2 regions of the Massilia sp. BGA-UO-ETr-WB1 genome follow, and region 1 is predicted to be linked to the other one. Evidence: predicted binding sites of a transcription regulator. Region 1 holds the regulator's gene; the other holds the start of a gene.
What was found. The regulator LexA, encoded in region 1, represses DNA repair genes until DNA is damaged. The targets are predictions, from matches to a motif close to ACTGTATNNNNATACAGT.
Positions count from the first base shown of each region.

Region 1 (6,507 bases):
CTTCGGCGATGTCGAAGTTGGTCACGGAACCGAACAGGCGGCCGTCAACACCGGCTTTTTGCGAAACGGTCACGGTCATGCCGTTCAGTTTCTCGCCTTGGGCTTGAGCGGCAGCCAGTTTAACGGCAGCAGCTTTTTCCAGTTCGGCGCGCTTGGCTTCGAATTCAGCCACAGCGGCGGTGGTGGCGCGGCGGGCCAGCTTTTGCGGGATCAGGAAGTTACGTGCGTAGCCGTCCTTGACCTTAACCACGTCGCCCAGGTTGCCGACGTTAACAACTTTTTCCAACAGAATGATTTGCATAGTTCTCTCCAGTTTCTAATCTGACTGCGCTAATTAAGCGTGGTGCAGATCGGTGTACGGCAGCAGGGCCAGGTAGCGAGCGCGCTTGATGGCGGTGTCAACTTGACGCTGGTAGTGCGCCTTGGTACCGGTCAGGCGTGCTGGCATGATCTTGCCGTTTTCCTGGACGAAATCTTTCAGCGTGTCTACGTCTTTGTAGTCCACTTGCTCAACGTTTGCAGCGGTGAAGCGGCAGAACTTCTTACGTTTGAACAGAGGATTCTGTTGCTTGCGCTTTTCTTTCAGCTTGAGCTTGTTTTTGTCGAACTTTTTACCGAATGCCATTTTAGGCTCCTGTATCTAATAAACTAAAATCAATGATGTGAAACACCAGGCTTCTGCTATTGCGGTTTTTCTTGGCCAGGAATCCTGTGAACCGATAAACACCACCCAGGGGCGCCGCTTCGAACCGTTTTGCCAGATCCCCTGCCGCCAGGGCCGGGACTTCGAATTCGGTGAGGCGGGCGATGCCTGCCTCCATCTGCTGCGAACTGTGCTGCAAGGTTGCAGTGACAATCGGCATGCCGGCCGGGGTGTACCTGATGGTGTCCCGTTCGGTGATGAGGGCGGTTACCTGTAGCTGGTTCAGTTCAGTTCCTGGTCAATACTCGACTGGCCGATTAGGCCGCTGCAGCTGCTTGTGCTTCGGCGCGATGGCTCTTGGCCGCGTCTTCACGTTGTACCGACTTCATCATCGGCGAAGGAGCGGTTTCCGCTTTCTTCATTTTCACGGTCAGGTGACGCAGCACGGCATCATTGAATTTGAATGCGGTTTCCAGCTCGACCAGGGTCTCGTTGTCGCACTCGATGTTCATGCAGATGTAGTGTGCTTTAGCCAGTTTCTGGATCGAGTAAGCCATTTGACGGCGGCCCCAATCTTCCACGCGATGTACGTTACCGCCGCGCGAGGTCACGCTGGCTTTGTAACGTTCGATCATCGCGGGCACTTGCTCGCTTTGGTCCGGATGGACGATAAATACGATTTCATAGTGACGCATGAAAACTCCCTTAAGGACTGTGAATATAGCCCACCCCGGCGTCAAGACGGGTGTGGGAAGAGGTAAGCCCGCGACTATAGCGCCTTTCCGCTGAAAAATCAAGCAGCAGCCCGCCTTGACCCCGCGCAAAGCCGGCCACCCCGGCTGCGCGCATGCTACCAGCCATGGAACCGCCCGCCGACGACTACGACACCCCATGGAAGACCGCCGTGATGCGCTATTTCCGCGAATTCATGGCTTTCTTCTTCCCCCAGGCGCACGACGCCATCGACTGGAAACTGGGCTACAGCTTCCTGGACCAGGAACTGTCGCAGATCGCGCGCGACGCCAGCCTGGGCCGCAGGCGGCTCGACAAGCTGGTGCAAGTGCGCGGGCGGGACGGCGCGCATCAGCTGCTCTACATTCATCTCGAGATCCAGCGCCGCCGCGAGATGGAATTCGCCGCGCGCATCTTCACCTATCACTACCGCCTGTACGACCGCTTCCAGTGCCCCATCGCCACGCTGGTGATCCTGGCCGACCCCTCCCCAGCCTGGCGGCCCGACTGGTTCGGCTACACTGCGCTCGGCTGCGAAACCAGTATCCACTACCCCACCGTCAAGCTGATGGACTACTGGCCGCACCTGGAAAGACTGCTAGCCAGCCATAACGCCTTTGCGATCTTGACCGTGGCCCATCTCATGACACTGCACACGCGCCACCAGCCCCAACTGCGCTTCGAGTGGAAAGCAAGGCTGGCCACACTGATGCACGAACGGCAATGGAGCACGCAGCGCATCCTGGACCTGTTCGATGTACTAGACTGGATGATGGCAATACCCGCGCCGCTTCAGCAACAGTTGGGTGCGAAAGTTGTTGAGCTTGAAAGGAGCATGACTATGCCATTCGAAAATCTCATCATCAAGATGCACAAGCAAAGGGCCCGTGAGGAAGGCCTCGAGGAAGGGCGTCAGGCGGGCCGCGCAATAGGCCGGGAAGAAGGCCGGGAGGAAGGCCGGGAGGAAGGCCGGGAACAGGGCCGGGAAGAAGGCCTGCTGGCAGGACACCGGGAAGCACTGACGCGGCTGCTAAAGCTGCGGTTCGGTCCGCTGCCGCCGGACACTACGCGGCGTATCGAGCAGGCATCGAAGGCCGACTTGGCCAGCTGGGAGGGGCAGATTCTGCGTGCGGACGCTCTGGATGACGTATTTGACGGCCGCTAAGTGAAAATATTTCGCGAGCAGCAATGAAATCCCTTGCATTAGCGCTCACACTGTACAAAAATACAGTCTGTCTATATCCACAGCTCTCAGAGCGAAACGCACCATGATCAAGCTCACCGCACGCCAGGAACAAATCCTTAATCTGATCAAGGATGCCATCGACAATACCGGCTTCCCGCCCACCCGCGCCGAGATCGCCAACGAACTGGGCTTCAAATCGGCCAACGCCGCCGAGGAGCACCTGCAGGCGCTGGCGCGCAAGGGCGCCATCGAGATCGCGGCCGGCACCTCGCGCGGCATCCGCCTGCTGGGCGCGCATGCCGAAAGCGCCGCCACCAAGGTGGCCAATGCGGCCGCCGCCGCCGCGTCCAACATGATGTCGCTGCCGCTGATCGGCCGCGTGGCCGCCGGTTCGCCCATCCTGGCCCAGGAAAACCTGGAAACCAGCTACAGCGTGGACCCCGCCCTGTTTTCCGCCAAGCCCGACTTCCTGCTCAAGGTGCGCGGCGAATCGATGCGCGACATCGGCATCATGGACGGCGACCTGCTGGCCGTCAAAAAGGTGGACAGCGCCAAGAACGGCCAGATCGTCGTGGCCCGCATCGGCAACGAAGTGACGGTCAAGCGCTACCAGAAGACCGGCTCCACCATCGAGTTGTTTCCTGAAAATCCGGATTTCAAAGTAATCACCGTCAATCCGGAGGCGGACGAGTTCGCGCTGGAAGGACTGGCGGTCGGCCTGCTGCGCAGCTGGCACTAAGAAAGAGCAACAATGGGTGCTTTCAAACTCTACGGCAATTGCGAGTCCGGCCACAGCTACAAGGTGAAGCTGGCCATGGAAGTGGCCAAGGTGCCGCACGAGTATGAAGAGATTGACCTGCGCCTGGAGCGCGCCGGGCGCCCCGAGCCTTTCCGCAGCCTGTCCAGGTACTGCGAAGTGCCGCTGCTGGTGCATGACGGCCAGGCCTACGTGCAGTCGAACGCCATCCTGCTGCACCTGGCCGAACACCTGACAGCGTTTGGCGGCGAAACGCAGCAGCGCCTGGAGCGCGTGCGCGAATGGCTGTTCTGGGAGGCCAACCGCATCGGCTTCTCGATGGCGCACCTGCGCTATGGGCAGAAGTTCGATCCGGCGGCCTACGCCGGCACCGTGCTGCCGTGGTTCCGCAACCGCTTCAACGCCGACATCGAACGCCTGGAGGAAGAACTGTCCGACGGCCGCGCCTTCCTGCTCGACGACCACGTCAGCATGGCCGACTTTTCCATCTGCGGCTATATGTACTGGCCGGAGCAGGCCAACGTCGGCTACCCGCCGCGCGTGCAGGCCTGGCTGGACCGCATCGCGGCGCTGCCGGGCTGGCGCCATCCATATCACATGGAAGGCGCGCAGCCCTGGTAACGCCGCCTGCGCTTAGCAGGCTTCCAGCGCGCAGCTGAAGTCTTCTAGCAAATCAGCCGTGTCCTCGATGCCGACCGACACGCGTATCAGCGATTCCGCAATCCCCATCGACGCCCGGCGCTCCGCGCCCATCTCGTAGAAGATGGTGTGCGCCACCGGGATGATCAGCGTGCGCGTGTCGCCCAGGTTGGAGGCCGGCACCGCCAGCTTCAGGCGGTTCAGGAAATCGAAGCAATCGATGCCGTCCTTCAGCTCAAAGCTCAGCAGCGAACCATGCGCGCGGAACAGCTCCGCCGAGATGGCGTGCTGCGGATGCGACTTCAGGCCCGGGTAGTACACCGCCGCCACGCGCTCGTCCGATTCCAGCAGTTCGGCCAGCGCCTTGGCGTTGGCGCAGGTGCGCTCCATGCGCAGCGCCAGCGTTTCGGCGCCGACCGCGATGTGGTGCGCCGCCTCCGGCCCCAGCGAGGCGCCGAAGTCGCGCAAGCCCTTGGCGCGGATCTGCGTGATGCCCCACTGCGCCGGCGCCGCCTTCTTGTAGTTCTCGAAAATGTTCGGGAACCGCGTCCAGTCGTAGGCGCCGGTGTCGGTCAGGCTGCCGCCCAGCGCATTGCCGTGGCCGCAGATCGACTTGGTCAGCGCGTTGACCACCAGGCCGGCGTGCACCGACTTCGGCAGGAAGAGATACGGCGTGGTCATCGTGTTGTCGACGATGTAGAGGATGCCGCGCTCCTGGCACAGCTCGCCGATCCGCTTCAGGTCCGCCACTTGCGTACGCGGGTTGGCAATGGTTTCGACGAACACGATGCGGGTATTCGGCTGGATGGCGGCCGTCACATTGGCCACGTCGGTGGCGTCGACGAAATCGACCGCCACGCCCTGCCCCGCCACGGTTTGCCACAGCGAGTTGGTGTTACCGAACAGGAAGGACGACGACACCACGTGGTCGCCCGCGCGCAGCAGCGCCTGGAACACGGCGCCGATGGCGCCCATGCCGGTGGCGAAGCACAAGGTGGCCACGCCCTGCTCCATCTTGTTCACCTTGTCTTCCAGCGCCGACACGGTGGGATTGCCCTGGCGGCCATAGCGGAAGCCCGGCTCCTTGCCCTGGAACACCGAGGCCAGCTGGCGCGCGTCGCCGTAGCCGAAGGCCACCGAGGTGTGCACCGGCTTGTGCAGCGAGCCGTGCTCGATGCCCTTCTGGCGGTCGTTGTGCAGGATGGTGGTGGTGAAACCGTAATTTTTCTTTTCTGTCATGATCTTCGGTCAAAAAAAAGCCCGGTGCCGTGGGGCACCGGGCTGCGACATCAGCCTTCGGCGGTCGCTGCGTTCAGGTTCAACTGGGTGCGGCCGGTATCCTCCGCCGCAGCCGGTTTCGGGTTGTGGCGGTTGTATTCCAGCTTGTCCAGGTAGTCCGGCGACACGTCGCCGGTGACGTAGATGCCGTCGAAGCACGACGCTTCGAACTTGGTCAGCTTCGGATTCACGTCGGTGATCGACTGTTTCAGCGCGTCGATGTCCTGGTACACCAGGTAGTCGGCGGTGATTTCCTTGCACACTTCCTCGGTGGTGCGGCCGTAGGCGATCAGCTCGTCGCGCGTCGGCATGTCGATGCCGTACACGTTCGGGTAGATCACCGGCGGCGCGGCCGAAGCGAAGATCACTTTCTTGGCGCCGGAGTCGCGCGCCATCTGCACAATCTCGCGCGAGGTGGTGCCGCGCACGATGGAGTCGTCCACCAGCAGCACGTTCTTGCCCTTGAACTCGTGCGGGATGGCGTTCAGCTTCTGGCGCACGGATTTCTTGCGCGCCGCCTGGCCCGGCATGATGAAGGTGCGGCCGATGTAGCGGTTCTTGATGAAGCCTTCGCGGTATTCCACGCCCAGGCGCAGCGCCAGCTGGATCGCGGCCGGACGCGACGAGTCCGGGATCGGCATCACCACGTCGATCTCGCCGTCCGGGATTTCACGCTTGATCTTGTCGGCCAGGTACTCGCCCATCTTCAGGCGGGTGGCATACACCGAGGCGCCGTCGATCACGGAGTCCGGACGGGCCAGGTAGACGAATTCGAACACGCAAGGATTGAGCTGCGGGTTGTCGGCGCACTGGCGCGCGTGCAGCTGCTTGTCGGCGTCGATGAAGATGGCCTCGCCCGGCTCCACGTCGCGCACGAAGCGGAAGCCCATGCCTTCCAGCGCCACCGATTCGGAGGCGATCAGGTATTCGGTGCCCTGCTCGGTTTCATTGATGCCCAGGCACAGCGGGCGGATGCCGTTCGGGTCGCGGAAAGCCAGCAGGCCGACGCCGGCGATCTGCGCCACGGCGGCGTAGCCGCCCTTGACGCGGCGGTGCAGCACGGTGACGGCCTTGAAGATGGCGTCCGGGTCCAGGTTCAGGCCGGTAGTGGCGGTCTGGATTTCATGCGCCAGCACGTTCAGCAGCACTTCCGAGTCGGAGTCCGTGTTGATGTGGCGGCGGTCGTTCTTGAACATTTCCTGCTTCAGCTGTTCCCAGTTGGTCAGGTTGCCGTTGTGTGCCAAAGTGATGCCGAACGGCGCGTTGACGTAG
Region 1 is NZ_JCAQOT010000025.1:115,869-122,375, reverse strand. It holds gene rplI (50S ribosomal protein L9) at 1-301, opposite strand, end outside; gene rpsR (30S ribosomal protein S18) at 335-625, opposite strand; gene priB (primosomal replication protein N) at 627-929, opposite strand; gene rpsF (30S ribosomal protein S6) at 961-1,338, opposite strand; gene AC56DV_RS18690 (RpnC/YadD family protein) at 1,503-2,540, shown strand; gene lexA (transcriptional repressor LexA) at 2,644-3,300, shown strand; gene AC56DV_RS18680 (glutathione S-transferase family protein) at 3,313-3,939, shown strand; gene AC56DV_RS18675 (cystathionine gamma-synthase family protein) at 3,952-5,196, opposite strand; gene purF (amidophosphoribosyltransferase) at 5,247-6,507, opposite strand, start outside.

Region 2 (6,507 bases), on a different contig from region 1:
GCCTACGTCCAGGAAGTTGGCTGGCTCGCCGCCGAACAGCTTGATGGTGTCCATGGTGGCCATGGCCAGGCCGGCGCCGTTTACCAGGCAGCCGATGTTGCCGTCCAGGGAGATGTAGGCCAGGTCGAATTTCGATGCTTCGACTTCAGCTGGATCTTCTTCGTCCAGGTCGCGGTAGGCGACGATCTCTGGTTGACGGAACAGTGCGTTGGCGTCGAAGTTGAACTTGGCGTCCAGGGCGATCACTTTGCCCGAACCGGTCAGGATCAGCGGGTTGATTTCGGCCAGCGATGCGTCGGTTTCCCAGTAGGCTTTGTACAGGCCTTGCAGGTTGGTGACGGCGTCGGCGATCGAACCTTCCGGCACGCCGATCTTGGCGGCGATACCGGCCGCTTCAGCGTCGGTCAGGCCGACTGCTGGATCGATGGCGATGGTGTGGATCAGTTCCGGGTGGGACTCGGCCACTTCTTCGATGTCCATGCCGCCTTCGGAGGAAGCCATCAGGACCACGCGCTGGGTAACACGGTCGGTTACCAGGGAAACGTACAGTTCTTTCTTGATGTCCGCGCCTTCTTCGATCAGCAGGCGGCGTACTTTCTGGCCTTCAGCGCTGGTCTGGTGGGTGACCAGCTGCATGCCCATGATCTGGTCAGCGTATTCTTTGACTTGTTCCAGGGATTTGGCAACTTTCACGCCGCCGCCTTTGCCGCGGCCGCCAGCATGGATCTGCGCTTTGACTACCCAGACCGAACCGCCCAGCGTCTCAGCAGCTTTGACTGCTTCGTCTACGGACAGGCACGGGATACCGCGCGGAACCGTCACTCCGAATTTTCGGAGGATTTCTTTGCCCTGATACTCATGGATTTTCATGCTGGCTTCCCTTCTGATTGAAACTGATGTTTAAAGTTTATGTTTAAAAAACTAGGATAGTGCGTGCGCTAGGCCAACTCGGGTTTGGCTACCCAGCGCGGGTAAAACTGGGCAACTGCCCCGCCGTCGGTGCGGAGGGCGTGGCATTTGTCGAGCTGGAAAGGCTTTTCATGCGGAACGTTGTCGCTAGCCGCATCGTGCGTCGGCCAGACATCATTGGCGAAGGCCTGGACTGCCGCCGTTGGCAGTATCTGGGCCAGTTCCGTCAGATGGGTGCAGCCGGCGATGCCATGCAGGCGCTGCTTGAGTTCATGCCGGAATCCCTTCATCAGGTTCAGTCCCACCAGGGCCGCGTAGGCAGGGCCGATGGTGTTGCAAAAACCGGGATAGGGAACCGCGTCAGAGACGGCTTCGGCTGCAACGATGTTCAGTTGGCGGTCTACCGTAATGCGTAAGGAGAGGTCGTGCAGGGGCGTGCCGCCTTCGCGCACGCCGGAGGCGAGCTTGGTGGCGTTAACTTTGATGTCGGTGATATGGGCGTCCAAATCCCATAGGCCATCCTCGCGCGCGAACGCCTGGATGTCTATTGCGCGCGTGTGCCGCAGCGCACGTCGGGAGACTGGAGTTGACAGGGACATAAGACCGATGCCGCTCGCGCGGCCAAATTTAGTAAGCAGCCTTGCACTATTCTCTTAACAAGAATGCACGTTGCCGCAGCTTCTACGGACAACCACCGCACCCGCGGTGCTGCAAAAACCCCAAAAGTGTAGCACACCCCGGCGCGACTTGCGACGTGGCATATAACAACTAGTTGCAAATCCTTAGCCGCCGCAGGGACTTTTGCGCTTGCGCGCCGGGCTCAGCGCAGGGGTCAGAACTCGTCGAGGTCGACGCCTTTCATAGCGGCCTGGATGGCCTTCTGGGAGAAGCCGCGCTGCAGCAGGAAGCGCATTTGCTTGCTGCGTTCCTGGGCGTCCTGCGGCAGCTCGCCGAACTTGCGGCGCCACACTTCGCAGCAGCGCGCGGTTTCGTCTTCGGCCAGGCCGGCTTTCAGTTCGCTCAGCGCTTCGCCCTTGATGCCGTTCTGCTGCAGCTCGGCCACGATGCGGGCATTGCCGTAGCGCGCCGCGCGGCGGTGGATCAGGGATTCGGCGTAGCGCTCTTCGGACAGCCAGTTGTTTTTTTCGAGGAAGTCGAGCAGGGCTTCAATGTCGTCGCCCTCCTCCGCATGGCGCGCCAGCTTGCGCGCCAGTTCCATGCGGCTGTGCTCGCGCGCGGACAGCAGGCGCAGCGCGCGGGCTTTCAGGCTGAGGGGTGGCATGGGCATCAGTGACAAGGGCGGACCGTGTGGTCCGCCCAGGGGGTTATTCTACGGCTTTGAGCTTGGGCGCCGGGTCATTGCCCATCGCCGGCAGCGCGCGCACGCCCAGCGACGCGCGCACCTTGTTTTCGATCTCGTGGGCCAGCTCGGGGCGCTCCACCAGGAAGGTGCGGGCGTTGTCCTTGCCCTGGCCGATGCGTTCGCCGTTGTAGCTGTACCAGGAACCGGATTTCTCGACGATCTTCGCTTCCACGCCCAGGTCGATGATCTCGCCTTCGCGCGAGGTGCCGGCGCCGTACAGGATGTCGAAGTGCGCTTCCTTGAACGGCGGCGCGATCTTGTTCTTGACGACCTTGACCTTGGTTTCGTTGCCGATCACCTCGTCGCCGGACTTGATGGAGCCGGTGCGGCGGATGTCCAGGCGCACGGAGGCGTAGAACTTCAGCGCGTTGCCGCCGGTGGTGGTTTCAGGCGAACCGAACATCACGCCGATCTTCATGCGGATCTGGTTGATGAAGATGACCAGGGTGTTGGTGCGGTTGATGGAGCCGGTCAGCTTGCGCAGCGCCTGGGACATCAGGCGGGCTTGCAGGCCCGGCAGCGAGTCGCCCATGTCGCCTTCGATCTCGGCGCGCGGCGTCAGCGCGGCGACCGAGTCGACCACCACCATGTCCACGGAACCGGAGCGCACCAGCGCGTCGCAGATTTCCAGCGCCTGTTCGCCCGTGTCCGGCTGCGAAATGAGCAGCTCGTGCAGGTTCACGCCCAGCTTTTGCGCGTAGCCCACGTCCAGCGCGTGCTCGGCGTCGATAAAGGCGCAGGTGCCGCCCAGTTTCTGCATTTCGGCGATGGTTTGCAGCGTCAGCGTGGTTTTGCCCGACGATTCCGGGCCGTAGATCTCGACCACGCGGCCGCGCGGCAAGCCGCCCACGCCCAGCGCGATGTCCAGGCCCAGCGAGCCGGTGGAGACTACCTGCACTTCTTCGATCGGCGCGCTGGCGTCCATGCGCATGACGGAGCCCTTGCCGAACTGCTTTTCGATTTGAGCCAGCGCGGCGGCCAGGGCCTTGGCTTTTTCCGCTGCGGGTACTGCGCCTTTTTTATCGTCCATGATTGATCTTTCGGCAAGTGGTTTGTCTGTACAGGTGGTACTGTATAAAAAACCAGTGCTTTTTGCAAGCATTGTTTTCAGAAGTGTTGAGAATACTCAAAGCCGCTCAAAAACTAGCCATGTTAGGGGAAATGAAACACAATGGCATCTTCTGAAGCCGGGTGACATTATGCGTATTTTACTTGCCGAGGACGACAGCGTACTGGCCGACGGGCTGACCCGCTCGCTGCGCCAGTCCGGCTATGCGATCGACTGCGTGAAGAATGGCCAGGAAGCGGACACCGCCCTGTCCACCCAGGAATTCGACCTGCTGATCCTGGACCTGGGCCTGCCCAAGCTGTCCGGGCTGGAGGTGCTGCGCCGCCTGCGCGCCCGTTCCTCGCTGCTGCCGGTGCTGATCCTGACCGCCGCCGACTCCATCGAGCAGCGCGTGAACGGCCTGGACCTGGGCGCGGACGACTACATGGCCAAGCCGTTCGCGCTGTCCGAACTGGAGGCGCGGGTGCGGGCGCTGACCCGGCGCGGCCAGGGCGGCGGCTCCACCATCATCAAGCACGGCCCGCTGAGCTACGACCAGGTGGGCCGCAGCGCCTATATCAACGACCAGATGCTGGACCTGTCGGCGCGCGAACTGGGGCTGCTGGAAATCCTGCTGGCGCGCACCGGGCGGCTAGTGTCCAAGGAGCAGCTGGTGGACCACTTGTGCGAATGGGGCGAGGAAGTGAGCAACAACGCCATCGAGGTGTATGTGCACCGGCTGCGCAAGAAGATCGAGGTGGGCGGTGTGCGCATCGCCACCGTGCGCGGCCTGGGCTATTGCCTGGAGAAATTCAGCGAAACGCCGCGCGGCGAGGCCAAGTAAGCCGTGAACGAGCGCGAGGCCGGGGCCGCCAGGGACCAGAGCAAGGACCAGGACAAGGACCAGGACCAGGAAGACCTGTCCTGGCAGGAGCCCGCCGGCGCCGGCAAGGAAGACGATATCCAGCACTCGCTGTTCGGCGAGATCCTGGACTGGATGCTGGCCCCGCTGCTGCTGCTGTGGCCGATGAGCATCGCGATCACCTACCTGGTGGCCAAGTCCATCGCCAACCAGCCGTTCGACCACGCGCTGGAAGACAGCGTGACCGTGCTGGCGCAGCAGATCCATGAAGTGAACGGCAAGCTGGCGCCGCGCCTGCCCGGCTCGGCGCGCGACATCCTGCGCGCCGACGACGTGGACAGCGTGTACTTCCAGATCGTCGGCCCCGGCGGCGCCTACGTGGACGGCGACCGCGAGCTGGCGCCGCCGCCGGAGGAGGACAAGGTCAAGCCCGGCATGGTGCAGTTCCGCAACGGCAGCATGCACGGCACGCCGATCCGCATCGCCTATTCCTGGGTGGCGCTGGAGGACCGGGGCGCGGAGGACGCGCGGCTGGCGCTGGTGCAGGTGGCCGAGACGCTGGAAAAGCGCGCCAAGCTGGCCAACGAAATCATCAAGGGCGTGATCCTGCCGCAGTTCATCGTGCTGCCCATCGTGCTGGCCCTGGTGTGGTTCGCGCTGGCGCGGGGACTGTCGCCGCTGGCCCAGCTGCAGGAGCGCATCCGCGCGCGCAGCTCGGACGACCTCAGCCCCATCGATTCGCGCCAGGTGCCGGAAGAGATCACGCCGCTGGTGCGTTCGCTGAACGAGATGCTGAGCCGGCTGTCGCTGTCGATCGAGATGCAGAAGCGCTTCATCGCCGACGCCGCGCACCAGATGAAGACGCCGCTGGCGGGCATGCGCATGCAGTCCGAGCTGGCGCTGCGCCAGACCGACCAGGACGAGATCCACCGCTCGCTGGAGCAGCTGGCGAAAAGCTCGGAATCGGCCACGCGGCTGGTGAACCAGCTGCTGGCCCTGGCGCGCGCGGAAAACCAGCCGCAGGCCGGCGCCGCGCTGCTGCCGGTGGACCTGGCCGAGCTGGCGCGCAGCGCCGTGCGCGACTGGGTGCCGGCCTCCTTCAATTACCGCATCGACCTCGGCTTCGAAGCGCCGCAGGACGGCGAGGTGCCGATCGAAGGCAACCCCACCATGCTGCGCGAGGCGCTGTCCAACCTGATCGACAACGCGCTGCGCTACACGCCGGCCGGCGGCGCCGTCACGGTGCGGGTGCGGCGTTCCGGGTACGAGGGCGTGGTGGAGGTGGAGGATACCGGCCCCGGCATTCCGCCGGCCGAGCGCAGCCACGTGTTCGAGCGCTTCTACCGCATCCTGGGCAGCAGCGCCGAGGGCAGCGGCCTGGGGCTGGCCATCGTGCGCGAGATCGCGCAGCAGCACGGCGCCGACATCGACATCTTCAGCAACCCGCGCAGCAACAACGCCAAGCTGCCCGGCAGCCTGTTCCGCCTGACCTTCCCGCTGCGCGCCCCCGACGACGAACCCGAGCCAGACGAGTCCTACTATGGATGACCATACCCCCGGCGCACCCGGTTCCCAGCCTCCCGGGCAGCCCCCTTCCGACGGCGCCGCCGGCTCGCTGCGCGCGCGCCGCGCCCTGCACTGGCGCCAGACGCGCCGCGTCACCGCCGCCCTGCTGCTGCTGTGGCTGGCCACCAGCTTCTGCGCCGTGTTCTTCGCCCGCGAGCTGACCGGGCTGATGCTGTTCGGCTGGCCGCTGTCGTTCTACCTGGCCGCGCAGGGCGCCTCGCTGGTCTACCTGGCCATCATCGGCGCCTACGCCTGGCGCATGCGCCGGCTGGACCGGCAGTTCCATCAAGGTCCAGCATGAGCGTCAAGCCCGGCTACTTCAAGCGCCTGTCGCGCTACTACCTGACGTTCTCGGCCGGTTTCGCCTGCTTCCTGGTGGCGCTGGCGGTGCTGGAAAACGAAGGCATGCCGCGCGTGTGGATAGGCTACCTGTTCATGCTGGCCACCATCACGCTGTACGCCGCCATCGGCCTGGTCAGCCGCACCTCCAACGTGGCCGAGTACTACGTGGCCGGGCGGCGCGTGCCGGCCATGTTCAACGGCATGGCCACCGCCGCCGACTGGATCTCGGCGGCCAGCTTCATCAGCCTGGCCGGCACCTTGTACCTGCACGGCTTCGACGGCCTGGCCTACATCATGGGCTGGACCGGCGGCTACTGCCTGGTGGCGCTCCTGATCGCGCCCTATCTGCGCAAGTTCAGCCAGTACACCATTCCCGACTTCCTGGCCGCGCGCTACGGCGGCCCGCACCACGGGCGC
Region 2 is NZ_JCAQOT010000021.1:481,470-487,976, forward strand. It holds gene sucC (ADP-forming succinate--CoA ligase subunit beta) at 1-870, opposite strand, end outside; gene AC56DV_RS06880 (DUF2889 domain-containing protein) at 939-1,508, opposite strand; gene recX (recombination regulator RecX) at 1,742-2,197, opposite strand; gene recA (recombinase RecA) at 2,235-3,302, opposite strand; gene AC56DV_RS06895 (response regulator) at 3,472-4,164, shown strand; gene AC56DV_RS06900 (sensor histidine kinase) at 4,240-5,730, shown strand; gene AC56DV_RS06905 (DUF4212 domain-containing protein) at 5,723-6,049, shown strand; gene AC56DV_RS06910 (sodium:solute symporter family protein) at 6,046-6,507, shown strand, end outside.
Region 2: recA (recombinase RecA) is a predicted target of LexA. The motif match lies at 3,342-3,359, and genes of this name have one in related genera.